4 regions of the Synechococcus sp. CC9605 genome follow, and region 4 is predicted to be linked to each of the others. Evidence: predicted binding sites of a transcription regulator. Region 4 holds the regulator's gene; each other region holds the start of a gene.

Region 1 (4,372 bases), 340 kb from region 4:
TCTGCCCGTAGACATCAGGCCCCATCGGCTCAAACCGAATCTGAACCGAAGACGCGTCCACAACTGCTGTTTTGGCCTGTGCCATAGCGGGATCGGATCAACACTCTGTTTGCCAAACCGAGTGCTAAAGCCAGGAACTACATCTTTCACCGGTAACAACAACCACACTGCTGCGTCCACGAAGAAGCAGCTTCTTAAGCAAAGATCCGGAAAGGATTGTGCTGGGGTGTACGGCTAAAGGAGACATCACCAAACCCGGCCATTGCGCCACTCCACCCACCAGATCAGCAGCAACACGAGCACCGACAGCACCAGGGCTAACTGACTGGCCACCAGCAAAAACTGAAAGCCAGACAGACCAACAAGGCCGGCCATCAAAGGAAGCATTTGAATCATCCCTCCTCCTGCAACAAGGTGAAGTCGAAGCGTTCCGGCCAGATCCGACTGCCCATCAGCATCACAACCGCCGACACGGCCGCCGAAAACACAGCAGCGCAATAGGGCGCGATCAGCACATAGGCGAGCAGGCCCACAACGCTGCCGGCGAGCATGGCCGCAATGGCAGCCGTGCGGTTGGCTGTGCGCCAGTAGAGACCACACGCCACAGGCCAGACCGTGGAGGCCACCAGGGCACCGGTGAAGAACAGCACCGACGCCAGCGAATCAAGCCGCGGCCAGGACAACGCAAGGGTGACGACGGCAAGTCCCACCACCATCAGCCGCGCCGCCTGCTTGAGCTGCAGGTCGCTGGCCTGAGGCCGCAACAGGCGAAAGTACACATCCTCCGCCAACAGATCGGCGGTGGATGCCAGCAACGAATCCAAGGTAGAGGTGAGCGAGGCAAACACCACCACAAACACCAGGGCCGCGCCGCCGGCCCCGAGCAGATCAGCGGCCATCACGGGGAAGACCATGTTCACCTGCTCGAGAGGCAGCTCACGTGCCAGGGCCACCAGGCCGATGGAGCCCGTCACCATCGGCACGCTCATCCAGGCGATGCCCCCCAAAACAAAAGAGGCCATCACCACCGAGCGCCGACTGGCGAAGACCCGGGACCACCAGATGTTGTTGTGAAACACCTCGCCCATCGAAAAGAGGGCGGAATTCCAGGCGATCAACAAGCCCGCCGGCAGCAGCAGATCAAGCCGATCGGGATGCCTGGCCAGCAATGAGGCATGCACCTCGGGCATCGGGAATTGGCGGAAGGCGAGCACCGCCACCACCGCCAGCAACACCATGATCAACAGCGACTGGATGAAATCGGTGCCGATCACGGCCCGCATTCCGCCGAACAGGGTGTAGAAGGTGGCAACACCAATCACCACCATCATTCCCACGTGGTAATCAAAGCCTGAAAGGGCCTGCAGCAGCAGGCCAGCACCCATCGCCTGGGTCATCAGAAAGCCCAGGGTATAGATCGCGGTGATCAGCATGAACACCCACCAGGCCAGACGCCCGTAGCGCAGGCGAATGAAGTCGCCACTGGTGCGCCCGTTGGGCATCAACTGCTTGATCCGCGAGGCCAGGGGGGCGAACAGAATCAGGCCAAGCCCGGCCAGGGCATAGCTGAACATGCCCCAGAGGCCGGTTTTGTAACCGAATTCAGGGGCGAGCAGGGTGGTGTTGCCGGTGACCCAGGAGGCCATCAACGTGGCCGTACTTAGAGCCAGCCCGATGTTGCGCCCCGCAAGCATGTAGTCGTCGGCATTGCCTTGACCGCGCCGGCCCCAGGCAATCCCCAGCGACACCCAGAGAACAGAGAACAGCACCACCAACGCCCAGGCGATCCCGGGCTGAAGGAAGGGAACCGAGTCAGCGGACATCCCTCGACCCCCTGCGGTTCCAATACAGGTGTCCGCGCAGAATCATCACCACCGTCGCCGCAGTCACAACGGCACCAAGGGCAAAGATCAGACGCGCCCAGAGCAATTCATCCAAGGCGAAGTGCGTTTGAACTCCAGAAACAGATAAGCAAAGGAGGCACCCTGCCCTGGCCCTGTGCCCTCCATTCAGGTGCCTACGGATACCCAAACAACAGGCGATCGGCGTCCTCTTGCCTGAAATTGCGGAATGTGTAGCAACCACCACCCAAAGTGGAGTGGGGCGACGCCTTGGATGCGCCCCGCTTGTGCGATCAGGATGTTCACCGACTACAAACCGACGGTCGGCTTCGACGAATATTTCTGCCGTGAAACGGCCAAACCACGCGCCGATCTGGCCCCACTACTTGCATCACTGGGGCAGATGGGCTTGCCCGAGCTCAACCGCAGCCATGCCTCAGCCAGCCAGCTGCTGCGTCGCCTCGGCGCCACCTTCCGCCTCAACGATTCCGGGCTCAAAGGCAGCGAACGAATTCTCCCCTTCGATCCCTTGCCTCGGCTGATCGGCCGCAGCGACTGGATCACCCTGGAGCAGGGACTGCTGCAACGCCTGGAAGCCATCGACCGCTTCCTCGCTGACATCTATGGCCCCCAGCAGATCCTCAACGACGGTGTGATCCCACGGGAAGACGTTGAAAGTTCCTCCGGTTGGCGACCTCAGATGCAGGGCATCAGCCTGCCCCTCAACCGCTGGTGCCACATCTCCGGGCTCGACCTGATCCGCGACGGCAAGGGCACATGGCGGGTGCTGGAGGACAACCTGCGCTGTCCTTCAGGGGTGGCCTACTTCCTCGAGAACCGTCGGGTGATGAAGCGATTGTTCTCTGGCCTGTTCGAAGGCCGTGCCGTTCAACCGATCGACGACTATCCCTCCCATCTGCTGCGCACCCTTCAAGACCTGGCGCCCTGGAGTGACACCCCCCGCGTGGCGATCCTGACGCCCGGGGTGTTCAACAGCGCCTATTTCGAACACAGCTACCTGGCCCAAGAAATGGGCATTCACCTGGTTGAGGGGCGCGATCTGGTGTGCGAAGGCGGCCGGGTGTGGATGCGCAGCACCAATGGCCTGGAACCCGTGGATGTGATCTACCGCCGCATCGACGATGATTTCCTTGACCCCACCGTGTTCCGCAAGGACTCGATGCTGGGGGTGCCGGGCCTGATCGACGTGCTGCGGCAAGGACGGGTCGCCATCGCCAACGCCCCTGGCACCGGCATCGCCGACGACAAACTGATCTATGCACACGTGCCGGCGATGATCCGCTACTACCTCGATGAGGAGCCGATCATCGAGAACGTTCCCACCTACCTCTGTGCCCGGCCAGACGATCAGCGCTATGTGCTGGAACACCTCGAGCAACTGGTGGTGAAATCAGTGGCGGAAGCCGGCGGCTACGGAATGCTGATCGGCCCCCAAGCCACCCGATCGGAGCTGGCGGACTTCGACACGAAGATCCGTGCGAATCCCCGCAACTTCATCGCGCAGCCCACGCTGCAACTCTCCACCGTGCCATCCCTCAGTGACGGTGAGCTCTACCCCTGCCACGTGGATCTGCGCCCCTACGTGCTGCGCGGCGCAAGCAACTGGGTCAGCCCAGGCGGACTGACCCGCGTGGCCCTCAAGCGGGGCTCGCTGGTGGTGAATTCGTCCCAGGGCGGCGGCTGCAAGGACACCTGGATCGTCGACGACCAAACGATGGCAGCACCGCAAGCCCAGGAGGCTGTGCCGTGCTGAGTCGCGTTGCCGATTCGCTCTACTGGATCAACCGCTATCTGGAACGCGCCGAAAACATCTCGCGCTTTCTGGAGGTGAGTGAAGCGATGGCATTGGACTGTCCTCCGGGCAGCGCCGAACCGTGGCTGCCGCTGGTGGAGGTGACGGGAGATCGCCACCGCTTCGATAGGGCCTACCCCGGTGCCACGCCCAAACAGGTGGTGCGCTTCCTGCTGTTGGACCGCAGCAATCCCAACAGCATCGTGAGTTGCATTGCGATGGCGCGGGAAAACGCACGGCAGATCAGGGATGTGATCACCACGGAAATGTGGGAGCAGATCAATGATCTGCACTGGAGCCTCCAGGACGACGAAGACATCTGGCGGGAACCGGTGCAGGAGCAACTGCGGATCATCCGCCGCGGCTGCCAGCTCGTGTACGGGATCACCGACACCACCTTGAGCCGTGATCTGAGTTGGCTGTTCAGTCAGCTGGGGCGTTTGATCGAACGGGCCGACAAAACCTCCCGCATCCTCGACGTCAAATATTTCCTGCTGCTGCCCTCCCCTGAAGAGGTGGGCGGCGTGCTGGATGAACTGCAATGGATCACCCTGCTACGCACAGCGGGGGCTTATCAGATGTACCGCCAGAGCATGCAGCACGCGATCAGCCCTGCCTCCGTGGCCCGATTTTTGCTGCTGGACCCCACCTTTCCTCGCTCGGTGCGTTACTGCCTACAGGGCATCAGCGACACCTTGCAACAGATCCAGCGACAGCC
Region 2 (4,372 bases), 850 kb from region 4:
CCTGCACATGGCCTTCCATCAGCACCACCTGAAACGTCCAGCCCTGAAGCCAACGCAGCCGAAAGGGATTGGTCATGAAGTTCCCTTCGGGATCCAACTCACCCTATGGCTCGGAGCCGTTCGCGCAAGGGACGCTGTCAGGGAATCCTCTCAGCTGGCCTCTGCGATCGGTTTGCGTGCCGACCAGACCCGCGTCATGAAATGGGTTTCCGCGGTGATGCCTTCGAACCCTGAAGCAGCGAGGCGGGCGTCGATGTCGTCGCCGATGTAGTCGCGATAATAGGGCTCATGGAAGACCCGCCGGAAGTTCTCCATCACGGAGGCGAATTTGGCTGAATCAGCCATTTGCACAGAGTCGGCAAGCACGAAAACACCGCCGGGTTCGAGCACACGCCAGGCCTCGTTCAGCACGTTCTGGCGGGCCTCTGCCGGCAGTTCATGCAGCAGGAACACACTGGTGACGGCCTGAACAGATTCATCGGCCAAGGGCAGGGATTCGCCATTGGCACGGATCAGCTGAACCAGGGATGCATCACCGTCATTCAGCCAGCGGTTGGCTTGACGCAAGTACGACTCGGAGAGATCGGTTCCGATCAGCTGCGCGTGGGGCACAGCAGCGCGGATCTGCTGCAGGGTCCGGCCGGTGCCGGTGGCCACATCGAGAATTTTGAGGGAACCCGGAGCACGGTCTGCGAAGTGTTTCAAGCCGCGTTTCAAGGGAGCCAAAACTCTGCGTCGCATGGCATCGGCAGTGCCATTGAAGAGGATCTCCACCTGCAGGTCGTAAAGACCAGCCGAGTGATCACTCAAGTAGCCGTCGGTTTGATGGTGAAAATTCTGGAGGTAGTACTCGGGATAAAGCGCTTTGTCGGTTTGCTTGGGGAGATCGCGCACGTTGCGTTCTCGACGACGATCCCAGGTGGAGGGAAGGTCAATCCAGACCTGGGGGTAGCGGCTGACCCAATCGAGCCAGGGTGCATCGAACAACAACTGCTCTGGATAGATCCCCTGTTCGGCGTCCTGCCAGTCCTGCTCCTGCAGCTTGTTCATATCGAGCCGGAGCTCACCGAGAACTTCGGCGGAAACGGGCTCTGTTTTCGGCACCGCATCCGGCGCCAACAGCTCCATCAGCTTGGTGCTCAGCTCCTTGTGGGCCAGGCCCGCGATGCTTTTGCCTTGCTGAAGCGTTTGGTACGCGAGCTTGCTCAGGGGCGTTGACGCCATCGCGGATTCAGACAACATCACTATTCCAACGAATGAGGCGCGCAATCGCGTGGCCAGCAGTCCACAAAAAAACCCGCCTCCAGAGAGGCGGGTCTTGGGATGCACGGGCACTGATCAGGCGTCGTAGTACATGGTGAATTCGTGGGGGTGCGGCCGCTGGCGCAGCTGCTGCACCTCCTCGTACTTCAGGTCGATCCAGTTGTCGATGAAGTCGTCGCTGAACACACCACCGGCGGTGAGGAAGCCGCGATCGGCATTCAACGCTTCCAGGGCACCGTTGAGGGATGCGGGGACTGTGGCGATCTTCGAGAGCTCTTCAGCCGGAAGTTCGAACAGGTCGCGATCTTCGCCATCGCCAGGATCGATCTGGTTCTTGATGCCGTCTAGACCGGCCATCATCATGGCGCTGAAGGCCAGATATGGGTTGGCGAGGGCATCGCCGGAACGGAACTCGAGGCGCTTGGCCTTCGGGCTCGGGCCGGTGAGCGGGATCCGCACGGCAGCCGAGCGGTTGCCCTCGGAGTAGACGAGGTTCACCGGGGCTTCGAAACCGGGCACCAGACGCTTGTAGCTGTTGGTGGTGGGGTTGGTGAAGGCCAGGAAGGCGGGGGCGTGCTTGAGGATGCCGCCGATGTACCAGCGGGCCGTCTGCGAGAGGTTGGCGTAAGTGCCTTCGCCGAAGAACAGGGGCTGTCCGCCCTTCCAGAGGCTCTGGTGCACGTGCATGCCGGAGCCGTTGTCGTTGAAGACCGGTTTGGGCATGAAGGTGGCCGTCTTGCCGTACTTCTTGGCCACATTGCGCACGACGTACTTGTACGTCATCACGTTGTCGGCGGCCTGGATCAGCTCAGCAAATTTCATGCCGAGTTCGTGTTGGCCCGCGCCGGCCACCTCGTGGTGGTGCTTCTCGGTAGGAATACCCAGCTGACTCATCAGCAGGAGCATCTCGGAGCGGATGTCCTGAGCGGTGTCGTTGGGAGCGACAGGAAAGTAGCCCTCCTTCACCTGGATCTTGTAGGCGAGGTTGCCGCCTTCTTCGATCCGTCCGGTGTTCCAGCCCGCCTCGATCGTGTCAACGCTGTAGAAGGAACCGCCTTCGGCCGAGTTGTAGCGGACGTCGTCGAAGAGGAAGAACTCCGGCTCCGGACCGAAGAAGGCCATGTCGGCTAGGCCGGTGCTGGCCAGGTGGTTCAGTGCCCGCTGAGCCAGGGCTCGGGGGCAGCGCTCGTAGGGCTGGCCAGTGCGTGGCTCCTGAATCGAGCAAATCATGCTCAGTGTTTTGTGCTTATAGAAGGGATCAACCCAGGCGGTGTTGGCGTCCGGCACCATGGCCATGTCGGAGGCCTGGATACCCTTCCAGCCGCGAATGGAAGAGCCGTCAAAAGCAAGGCCCTCCGTGAAGGACTCCTCCTCCAGCAGATCGGTGCAGACCGTCAGGTGCTGCCACTTGCCGTGCAGATCGGTGAATTTGAGGTCGATCAGTTCGATGCCTTCGTCCTTGATCTGGCGCAGGACGTCCTGGGGGGATTTCGACATAAGAAAGGACTGCTCGACTGAATTGTGCAGTGATGTGACCGTAAACAGCCACAAGACACCATTTTGTATCAAGGGGTACGTTTCAACCGCCAGAAGGCGACTGCGTAACCGTTTCTGTCAACTTGGCTGAAATGCAGGCCTGCCAAAGGATCTGCCCGCCTCAACGGTGTTAGCTTCCGCTGGGGATCCTCTGGAGATTCAGGGACATGCGCGATGCAATCAGCGGTCTGATCGGTCGCTACGACCAGCTGGGTCGTTACTTCGATCGTCCAGCCATCGACAGCATCAATGCGTATCTGGATGAATCCGCGCTGCGGATTCAGGCCGTTGAGCTGATCAACGGTTCCTCGGCCGAGATTGTGCGTGAGGCCAGCCAGCGCCTGTTCCGGGATGAACCCGACCTGCTGCTGCCCGGTGGCAACGCCTACACCACTCGCCGGCTCGCCGCCTGCCTGCGGGATATGGATTACTTCCTCCGTTACGCCAGTTACGCCCTGGTGGCCGGTGACTCCACAATCCTCAATGAGCGTGTACTGAACGGGCTCGACGACACCTATAAAAGCCTGGGGGTTCCCACCGGCCCAACGGTCCGCAGCATAGTTCTGTTGGGAGAGGTTGTTTCCGAGATGCTTCTGGCCAAAGGCGCTGCGTCCGATCAGCTCGCCACCGTTCTTCAGCCGTTCGACCATCTGGCCAAGGGGCTCGGCGAAACCAACGTGCGCCAACGCTGAGCCTGAAGGTTGAGCGCAAGATTTGAACAGATTGCAATCGACCCATCCACACCCCTCCAATCGGGCGTGACTGCGTAGGCTCAACACTTCGAACCAACGATCAGGGCTTTGGCGACGACGAACTCACTCCTTCCCGTTGACGATCGTCACCGCAAAGCCTTTGCACCGATCGGCACACCCGACCGCCTCCTGCTTGGACCAGGCCCCTCCAACGCCCATCCAACGGTTCTGACGGCTCTGTCGAGAACTCCGATTGGTCACCTTGATCCTCTCTATGTGGATCTGATGTGTGAGGTGCAGGAACTGCTGCGTTACGCCTGGCAGACCGACAACCGCCTCACACTTCCGATGAGCGGCACCGGCAGTGCTGCCATGGAAGCAACCATCGCCAACACCGTCGAGCCTGGAGACACCGTTCTGGTGGCGGTGAAGGGGTACTTCGGTCTGCGTCTGGCTGACATGGCCGGCCGCTACCGCGCTGAGGTGAAAACTATTGAGAAGCCCTGGGGTGAGTGGTTTTCTCTCGATGAGCTGGAAGTTGCCCTGATTGAGCACAAACCGGCCATCCTGGCGATGGTTCATGCCGAAACCTCCACGGGTGTCTGTCAACCCATGGAGGGCGTCGGCGATCTCTGCCGGAAGCATGATTGCCTTCTGCTGCTCGACACTGTCACTTCTCTGGGGGGTGTGCCGCTCTACATCGATGAGTGGAAAGTCGATCTCGCCTACAGCTGCAGCCAGAAGGGCCTGAGCTGCCCTCCCGGTCTCGGACCATTCACCATGGGTCCCCGTGCCGAGGCCAAGATGACAGCTCGTCAGGGCAAGGTTCCCAACTGGTATCTGGACGTCTCCTTGCTGAACCAGTACTGGGGCAGCGACCG
Region 3 (4,372 bases), 330 kb from region 4:
CCGGTGCAATCGGCAAGTGGATATCGGCGGCCTTGGCGGTGTCAGTGCGGCGTGGATCCACCACCACGATCTTGACTCTGCCAGGGTTCTTTCGTTTTCGCTTCAGCAGCCTCTGGAAGAGCACCGGATGGCATTCGGCCGTGTTGGTGCCGATCAGAAAAGCCACTGAGCAGTGGTCGAGGTCCTCATAGCTGCAGGGGGGACCATCGGAGCCCAGGCTGCGGGTGTAGCCCGCCACCGCTGAGCTCATGCACAGCCGCGAGTTGGCGTCGAAATTGTTGGTGCCCAGGGCCCCTTTCAGCAGTTTCTGGGCGAGGTAGTAATCCTCGGTGTGGAACTGACCGGAGCCGTACATGGCAATGCCATCGGCGTTGCCGCGCCGGGCCACGCTCGCCTTGATCTGGCCGGTGATTTTGTTGAGGGCGTCGTCCCAGCTGATCGGCGCGAAGTCGTCCTCGAGGGTCTGGCGGAACAGGGGTTGGCGCAGGCGGCCTGGGGCCAGGGTTTCGCCGATGGTGGCGCCCTTGATGCAGACCTGGCCAAGGCTGGAGGGGTGTTCGCGGTCGCCGCGGGCGTTCCACATCGGGTTGCCCTCAGCATCCCGCTTCACGGCCTCACCCTTCACGGCAGGAGGCAAGAGCTCCAGACCACAACCCACGCCGCAGTAGGGGCACTGGCTGCGCACACTGCGGGGTGAGTTGGTCATGCAGGAACCAAAAAAAGAACAAAACCCGGAGCCGAAGCTCCGGGTCGTTGTGCAGCGACAGGGTGCTGCGGAGGGAGACGGATCAGGCGGTTTCGCCTTCGTGCAGGTCTGCGAAGGACCCCTTGGGTTCCTTCAGGAAGAAGAAGCAGAAGAAGGCCACGATCAGACCAGCCACTCCCAGGATCTGGAAGAAGGCACTGTTGGAAGCCGCGATCACCTCGGGGGTGGGTTCGCCGCCGCCGCCCATCCACATCGGCAGGAGGCTGAAGATGGTCAGGTAGGTCACAGCACCAACGTTGCCGTAGGCACCCACCAGGCCGGCCACCTGACCGGTGACGCGACGCTTGACCAGGGGCACCAGCGCGAAGGTGGCGCCTTCACCGGACTGCACGAAGAAGGAGGCGAGCATGGTGATCACCACGGCAACAGCGATGCCGGTGGTGCCGGTAAAGGTGCCCGGCTTGATCATGCTCATTACCAGGTAGCCCACGCCGAGACCGGCGGTGAGGAAGCCCATGGTGTTCTTACGGCTGCCGACGCTGTCGGAGATAAGACCACCAGCAGGGCGGGCGACCAGGTTCACGAAAGCGAAGCAGGACGCAAGGATTCCGGCGGTGGCCTTCGGCAGATCGAAGGTGGTTTCAAAGAAGGTGGGCAGCATCGAAACCACGGCCAGTTCGGAGCCGAAATTCACGATGTAAGTGAGCTCGAGGATCGCAACCTGGCGGAACTCGTAGCGGTCTTCCTTGGGATAAACCTTGTTGCCGAGGATCAGGTCGCGGTTGGTACGAATGATTCCCCAGGTCTGGAAGGCAAACCAGACGGCAACAGCACCGAGTGCCAATGGATAGGTGCTTGGAGTGAGGAAGCCCACCTTGCCAAGACGCCAGCAGAGCACGCAGAGAATGGCTGCGAAGGGCACGTTCATGCCCAGCAGTCCCCAGAAGTCGCGCATGGAGGTGACTTCCAGACCTGCGGTTTTCTCAGGGCGCTGGTACGTCTTGCCAGGCGGGGTGTCGGTGACGTTGAAGAAGTAGAAGAGGCCGTAGACGGCGGAGACGATGCCGGTCAGGGCGATGGCACCGCGCCAGTTCAGAACAGCGCCGGTGGGCAGCTCGAAGCCGCCGGAGAAGGAGAGGAAGCCAGCGAGGGCCACCATGGTGAGGGCGGAGAAGGCGGAGCCGAAGTTCCCCCAGCCGCCGTAAATTCCTTCAGCCAGGCCGATTTCCTTGGGCGGGAACCACTCGGCCACCATGCGGATGCCGATCACGAAGCCGGCGCCAACGATGGAGAGCAGCAAACGTGCCACCACCAGCTGGTTGAAGTCCTGAGCGGACGCAAACAGCAGGCAGGGAATCGCCGAGAACACCAGGATCGAGGAGTAGGTGATCCGGGGTCCGAATTTGTCCAGGAGCATGCCGATCAGCACGCGGGCCGGAATGGTGAGAGCCACGTTGCAAATGGCCACGGTGCGGATCTGACCAACGGTCAGACCCAGGTCCGTTTTCACGGTGGTGGCCAGAGGGGCCAGGTTGAACCAGACCACGAAGGTCAGGAAGAAGGCGATCCAGGTCAGGTGAAGGGTTCGGTACCTGCCCTGGAACGACCAGAGGTCGCCAAGCATGGATGAGAAGAGAAGGAACCTCGGGCTTCAAAAGGAAAGGTGCCCGGGGATGGCAAAACGGTCGAAAAGAGAATCCGTTTGACCCGCGCAGTTAATCAATTCACCGGCCCCTTGTTTGGTCAGATTGGTTACCGATTTGCATTTTTGTGTTGCCAAGCAAACATCAATGGGGCTGATTGATCGGATCAGGTGATCTTGTGCCGCAGCGATTTGGTAGCGATTGCAACTTTTGCGGGTTGTTGGACTTCGCTGGTTCAGATTGTTGGTCGGCGATGTGAATCAAGGCTTGCGGGTTTGTTTGCTCAGTGGCGGAAGCAGCCGTCGCATGGGGCGTGACAAGGCTCTTTTGCCGCATCCCTCCGGTGGTGTCTGGCTCACGGCCCTGGTCGACCAGTTGTTGCCGCTCGGTTATCCGGTGCAGGTGTTGAGTCGTCATGCCGCCCACGCAGAACTCCTGGCCCACCGGCCGGGATGTTCCGTGGTGCTGGAGCCACCTCCCTGGAATGGCCCCCTGCAGGCGCTGGCCAGGCTGTTGCCGTCCCAACCTGGGGAGGCCTTGTTGGTGCTGCCGGTGGACATGCCCTGTTTGAACACCGCCGTTGTCCGGCGACTCATCGCAGCCTGGAAGCGTGCCCCGGAGCAGGCAGCGGTGGCCCATGACGGTCAACGGCTGCAGCCGTTGCTGGCGGTGATCCCCTCCGGTTCTCCCTTCCGCTCTTGCCTTGATCAGCAACTGCAACGCGGAGAGTTGCGCTGGATGGATTGGTTGGCCCGCGTTCCCCATCAGGCGGTGCGCTTGCCTGCAGAGGCGTTGGTGAATGCCAACTGCCCTGCAGATCTGGCAGCGTTGGAGGGATGAGCACGTCGCTGCCGCTTGCTGACCGCCTCAACCGGCCTATCGGGGTGCTGCGGTTGTCGCTCACGGCCCGTTGCAATCTCGCCTGTCCGTACTGCTGTCCGGATGTGGAGGAGCCCCCTGGCCTGCTCACCCTTGAGCAGCAGATTCGCGTTATTCGTGTGGCCACGCGCCTGGGGGTACAAACGTTGAGGCTCACCGGTGGAGAGCCGTTGTTGAGCCGGCGTTTGTTGCCTTTGCTGGAGGCGGTGGCGCAGGCCCGGCGGGATCGCTCGGATCCGATGGCCGGTTTACAGGCCGTGGCGCTCACCAGCAACGGGGTGCTGTTGTCGGAACCGATGGGGCGGGCGTTGCGTGCCGCAGGGCTGGATCGCATCACCATCAGCCTGGATGCAGCGGAAGGGGAAGCTGCGGCGCGCATGGCTGGTCTTCAGGGTGGTGCCGTGGCTGGGGAACGCCTGGTGCGCCAGGTGCAGGACGGCATCGCGGCGGCCTTCGCCGCTGGCTTTGACCCCTCACGCGGTGAGCTCAAGCTCAATGCCGTGATCCAACGGGGGATCAATGACGATCAGCTGTTGCCCTTGGCCGCTTTGGCGCGGCAGCGGGGGATGGAGCTGCGTTTGATCGAATATATGGATGTGGGCAACCGCAACCAGTGGACGCTGGACCAGGTGCTCCCGGCGGCGCAGATGGTGGAGCGTATTAATGCCCGTTGGCCTCTTGAACCGCTGGGTCGACCGCGGGGTGGGACGGCCCGGCGTTGGCGCTATGGCGATGGCGCCGGATCCATCGGTGTGATCTCTTCCATCAGCGAGCCGTTCTGCGGGGATTGCAACCGTTTGCGTGTCACCGCAGATGGGCAGGCGTTCACCTGCCTGTTCTCGGCTGAAGGCACCGATCTGAAGCCCGCACTCGCGTCGGATCTTCAGCTTGAGCAGGCCATGCGCCAGCTCTGGCAGCGGCGTCAAGACCGCTACAGCGAGGAGCGTGATCCAGCCGCCGCTGCGTCAACCCATGCGGAAATGGCGTATCTGGGGGGCTGAACCGTCGTGATCGTCACCGTTTTTGCGTGATGCCCTCGGTACAACGGGGCAGCTGAAGGGTCTCGCTGGATCCATCGACATGTTTGAACTGCTGGCTTACGAGCGCTTCCGCGACACCCCGTCGGTTCGTTTTTTCGACGTCA
Region 4 (4,372 bases):
ATGCTGTTCTGGACGGGATTCAACGTCTTCAGCGCCAGAGCTTTGAGCGCGCTGGAACCTGGATCAACGGTTTTCGCTACGACCTGGAGCCTGTCGACTGATGCCGGCTCTCCCGGCGACAACGGCCCATTTGCGGGTGCTTCGCCAGTGTTTTCAAGCCAAATGCGTGGAGGGTGAAGTCTCTGCCGGAGGTTTTGAGTGGCAGTTTTCCTGGGCCTTTGATCGCGGCGAACTGGTGGTGGAGCCGTCCCTGGGACGTGCCTTGATCGAGGATGCTCTGCGGCGGTTTCTGGTGCGTTCCGATTACAGGCTGGAACCGGGGGGTGACTACACCTTCATGGTTCGGGCCAGGTTCTGAGCGAGAACGTGGGGGCCGGCTCCGGCCATCTCAGGCTGCACTGCAGGTGCTCCTCAAGCATCACCAAAGCTGCAACCGCATCCAGATCCACCGGTGGAATGCGCAGCCCTGCCGGCAGCATCCTTCGCCAACCCCGCGCCGGCCACAGCGTCCAGTAACGCTGTCTTGCCCTCAGGGTTGTTCCCTGCTCCGGAACCAAGGTCAGATGGCACAGCCGTTCTAGTCGCTTGATCCAGGCTCGGCTTCCCGTGCCATCGCCGATCAGGATGCGGTCGAGAGCTTGGTCTTGATTCCACTGCTCCAGCCAGGGTTCCACGGCCTCCGGGGCCAGCACATATCCTTCGCGCACAAGGCCGAGCTGAAGATCGGCCAGCACAAGACCACATTTGCAGCGACCTGGATCGAGAACGGCCACTCGTTTCATAGGGAGGCCTGAATGGTGACAACGACAGGATCGGCGCTGTCGCTGACCCCTGCGGAAATCACCTCCAGGACCACGCTTTGGCTGGGGCCTTCCATCAGGGTCTGGGCCAGTTGGGAGAGGGCTGATCCATCGAACTGAAGCCCCTCGGTCAGGGATCCACGCCGCTGCACCTCGGCATAGGCCGAGGCCAGGAGAAGGTTCAACCGTGTGCGAATGCCCTCTGGCGTGCGGTCATTCGGTTGAAGCGTGGTTGTGGCCAGCACATCTCCACGTTGGGCCACCGGCCGGTTGGGACGCGCCTCGGGGAAGGCGTACACCGCCGTTTCACCCCGCAGCACATTGGTGGCAGAGCGCAGCGAGATCACCCAGGTTTCCGGTTTGCGGATGATGTTTTGCAGGCGTTCCACGTCGCTTCGAGGAACGCGGATCAACTGGCGTTCGGGCGCTTCGCCAGGCCTCACTTTCCCGTAGGCGTTGAGATTGGCCTCCTGCAACAACCTGTCGACGGCCTGTTTGGCCTGGTCCGGAGCCTCGAGTCGAACCGTTGCTCTCGCCAAGGTCTGGCCGCTGCTGATCACCACCGATCCACGCCTCAGGGCGACCAGATTGCGTTCAAGTTGTTTGAGTTCCTGCTCCCCGGCACGGATACGGCTGCGAACGCTGTTGAGTTCGGCTTCCGTGCGTTGAATGTCCGCATCGCGGGAGGCGATGTCCTGGCTGAGGCGCTCACGTTCAGCTTCAAGTTGGGCCCGCTCGTTCTGAAGAGGAGCCAGTTCAAGGCGCAGGGTGTTGGCCCGCTGCTGCGCTTGCTTCAGCTCAATGGCGATCCGCCGGGTTTCTGTTTGGGTCTTGTCCCGTTCACGCTCGGCTGCCTTTAGCTGTCGCCGGCTGTCCTGGAGCTTCTCCTGCAGGGCATCCAACTCAAACAGGCCCACCCGCAGCTGTCGGCTCACCAGCAGCATCAGGCCAAGTGAAAGCGCACTGATCAGGCTGCCGGTCAGAACCGTGATCAGAACGGCGGTGCGCCTTGGGCGCATCTTGAACAAACTCAGTCGCGCTTTGCCGACGCGGCTGCCCAGACGATCACCCAGGGTCGACAGCACTCCCCCGAGCACCAGCAGAACCAGAATCAGTGCCCAGCCGCTCATGGCTGCACTCGTGGGGCGATGGCCGGACTAGCTGAAGCGTTTGGCCAGAGCGATCGGATCCAGAACGGTGATTTTCTTGCGGTCAATCTGAACCAGACCGGATTGACGCAAGTCTCCCAGCAGACGCGTAATTGTGACGCGTGTTGAGCCAATTGCTTCAGCGATGGCTTGATGGGACAGGCGCAGATCGATGGTGATGCCCAGCTCATCCGCCACGCCGAAATCCCTGCACAGCACCAGCAGGAAGCTCACCAGCCGGGACGACATGTCCCGATGGGTGAGGGTTTCAATCATCGTTTCGGTCTGCAGAATCCGGCTGGAGAGACCCTGCAGCAGGCGCAGTCCAACGCTGGTGTCGGCTTCGATGGCGGCCTTGACGGAGGTCGCCGGTGCCGTCACCATCTCGACCCTGGTAAAGGCCACAGCGTGGTAGAAGCGATCAGAGCGTTGGCCGGTCAGCAGTGACAGCACACCGAAGAGGCTGTTCTCGCGGAGCAGGGCCACGGTGATTTCCTCCCCCGACTCATAGACGCGGGACAGACGAACGGCCCCCCGGCGGATCAGATACACCCGTTCTGCGGGATCTCCAGGGAAGAAAATGGTCTTGTTGCGGTCCACCAGTTCACTGCTGGCGCCATCGAGATCTCGGATGATCTCAAGGAGAGAACGGTTGGCCGGTTCTGCGCTGGGAGAAGGAGCCACCATCTGCGGGGCGTATCGGCTGAAACCTCGGCTACTGGTCATGACAACCCCCTGGTGAAGCGAAATTACGGACCCGGCGGTGGCCGCCATGTAGCGGTTATTACGTAACGCTGCTGTGCTCGGTGAAGGCTTGGCGTTGTGCCTGCATCAGGGATGACAATCCCGGCTCCGCCAAATCCAGCAGCTCATTGAGCTGGCTGCGGCTGAAGGGTGCTCCCTCCGCAGTTCCCTGGATTTCCAAAAGACGGCCATCGCCGGCCTGCACAACGTTCAAGTCCACCTCGGCTCGGCTGTCTTCGCTGTAGTCCAGATCCAGCAAGGCCTGGCCATCCACCAAGCCCACGGAGACGGCCGCCACCTGATCGACCAGCGGCGATTGCTCCAGCACTCCCTGTTCCACCAGCGATCGGCAGGCCTGGTCCAGGGCGAGCCAAGCCCCGGTGATCGAGGCCGTCCGGGTGCCGGCGTCCGCCTGGATCACGTCGCAGTCGATCAGCAAGGTGCGCTCCCCCAGGCGTTCCATGTCGATCACGGCGCGCAGGCTGCGCCCGATCAACCGCTGAATCTCCTGGGTGCGACCCGAGAGTTTCATCAGCTCCCGTGATTGCCGCTGTGGGGTGGACCCTGGCAGCAACCGGTATTCGGCGCTGAGCCATCCCAGCCCTTCTCCCTTCCGCCAGCGGGGAACCTTGCCCTCCAAGCAGACGCTGCAGAGCACAGCGGTTCGGCCCGTGTGAACCACCAGGGAGCTCAGAGCAAACCCCATGGGATTCCAGGTCACCGAGAACGGTCGCAACTGCTCTGGGCGACGGCCATCAGTGCGGTGTTCAGGGGATTGGCTCATCGGTGGTGTGCAGTTCGTCAAGCCTCGCAGGCGGTTGGTTCTCGCCCCGTCCAAACACCATGGGTGGTGTCAATCCCCTTGTGGAATGTGATCTCGCCGCTACATTCAAGGTCTCGCCGGGGGCACCCGGGCAGATGCTTCCGTGATGACCACAAGCCTCGCCAATCCCCAAGCATTCCAGAACTCCCTGGATCAGGATCAGCAGGCTTTGCAGCGGGCGGGCCTCAGGCCCGTAGCACCTGTCTCTGATTCGCCACCCCTGCATCTGGTGGCCCCCGAAGGGCAGCTTCAAGTGCATACGGCGCCCTACCGAGGCAGTTTCGCCAGTGTTCTGAGTCAGGCCATGCGTGCTGCTGGCTTGGGCAGTCGTGTTCTGATCAGTCAGTTCCTCAAAGGGGGCGTTCAGCAGGGACCGGCTGGACGGGTGCAGCTCTGCGGAGGTCTTGTCTGGCTCCGTCCGGAAGTGCCCCTCTGCCTCTCCTCACCGGGGCATCCCGGTGGCGCCGAGGCGGTGGCTGCAGTTTGGTCCATCTGTCGCCAGCACTTGATTCAGGGAGATCTCGACCAGCTGGTGTTGGATGAAATCGGCCTTGCCGTGGCCTTCGGATACCTGGATGAAGCGGATGTGATTGCAGCCCTTGAGCAGCGGCCCGCTTCGATGGATGTGATCATCACTGGACCTGCAATCCCCGCCGGTGTGATGGAGATGGCAGATCAAGTCACGGAGTTGCGCCGAGGTTTCTGATGCTCAAGTGCGATCGCTGGATCACTGAACAGGCCGGCCAGGGAATGATCGAGCCATTCCAGAGCGGTCTGGTTCGTCACCTGGATCCGGAGCAAAAGCTGAGACCGGTTTTGAGTTTCGGTTGCTCCTCTTATGGCTACGACCTGCGCTT

The links. Region 4 encodes NtcA, which controls nitrogen genes in cyanobacteria. Its sites were predicted from a motif close to GTANCNNNNGNTAC; they were not measured.
Region 1: a site for NtcA is predicted at 2,014-2,027, ahead of SYNCC9605_RS13095 (circularly permuted type 2 ATP-grasp protein). Genes of this name have one in related genera too.
Region 2: a site for NtcA is predicted at 2,826-2,839, ahead of glnA (type I glutamate--ammonia ligase). Genes of this name have one in related genera too.
Region 3: a site for NtcA is predicted at 2,544-2,557, ahead of SYNCC9605_RS13120 (molybdenum cofactor guanylyltransferase). Genes of this name have one in related genera too.

Annotation. Positions count from the first base shown of each region.
Region 1 is NC_007516.1:2,445,264-2,449,635, forward strand. Features, by position in the region: gene SYNCC9605_RS13085 (aspartate/ornithine carbamoyltransferase family protein) at 1-85, opposite strand, end outside; gene SYNCC9605_RS15655 (hypothetical protein) at 247-396, opposite strand; gene SYNCC9605_RS13090 (sodium:solute symporter family protein) at 393-1,823, opposite strand; gene SYNCC9605_RS15660 (hypothetical protein) at 1,813-1,938, opposite strand; gene SYNCC9605_RS13095 (circularly permuted type 2 ATP-grasp protein) at 2,140-3,615, shown strand; gene SYNCC9605_RS13100 (alpha-E domain-containing protein) at 3,609-4,372, shown strand, end outside.
Region 2 is NC_007516.1:1,123,506-1,127,877, forward strand. Features, by position in the region: gene SYNCC9605_RS06015 (hypothetical protein) at 1-76, opposite strand, end outside; gene SYNCC9605_RS06020 (class I SAM-dependent methyltransferase) at 151-1,224, opposite strand; gene glnA (type I glutamate--ammonia ligase) at 1,339-2,760, opposite strand; gene SYNCC9605_RS06030 (allophycocyanin subunit beta) at 2,967-3,491, shown strand; gene SYNCC9605_RS06035 (pyridoxal-phosphate-dependent aminotransferase family protein) at 3,600-4,372, shown strand, end outside.
Region 3 is NC_007516.1:2,451,155-2,455,526, reverse strand. Features, by position in the region: gene SYNCC9605_RS13130 (nitrate reductase) at 1-706, opposite strand, end outside; gene SYNCC9605_RS13125 (NarK family nitrate/nitrite MFS transporter) at 789-2,330, opposite strand; gene SYNCC9605_RS13120 (molybdenum cofactor guanylyltransferase) at 2,629-3,189, shown strand; gene SYNCC9605_RS13115 (GTP 3',8-cyclase MoaA) at 3,186-4,229, shown strand; gene SYNCC9605_RS13110 (hypothetical protein) at 4,309-4,372, shown strand, end outside.
Region 4 is NC_007516.1:273,716-278,087, forward strand. Features, by position in the region: gene pth (aminoacyl-tRNA hydrolase) at 1-101, shown strand, start outside; gene SYNCC9605_RS01325 (DUF3146 family protein) at 101-358, shown strand; gene SYNCC9605_RS01330 (resolvase) at 336-782, opposite strand; gene SYNCC9605_RS01335 (DUF3084 domain-containing protein) at 779-1,930, opposite strand; gene ntcA (global nitrogen regulator NtcA) at 1,958-2,674, opposite strand; gene rph (ribonuclease PH) at 2,733-3,476, opposite strand; gene SYNCC9605_RS01350 (cob(I)yrinic acid a,c-diamide adenosyltransferase) at 3,622-4,221, shown strand; gene dcd (dCTP deaminase) at 4,221-4,372, shown strand, end outside.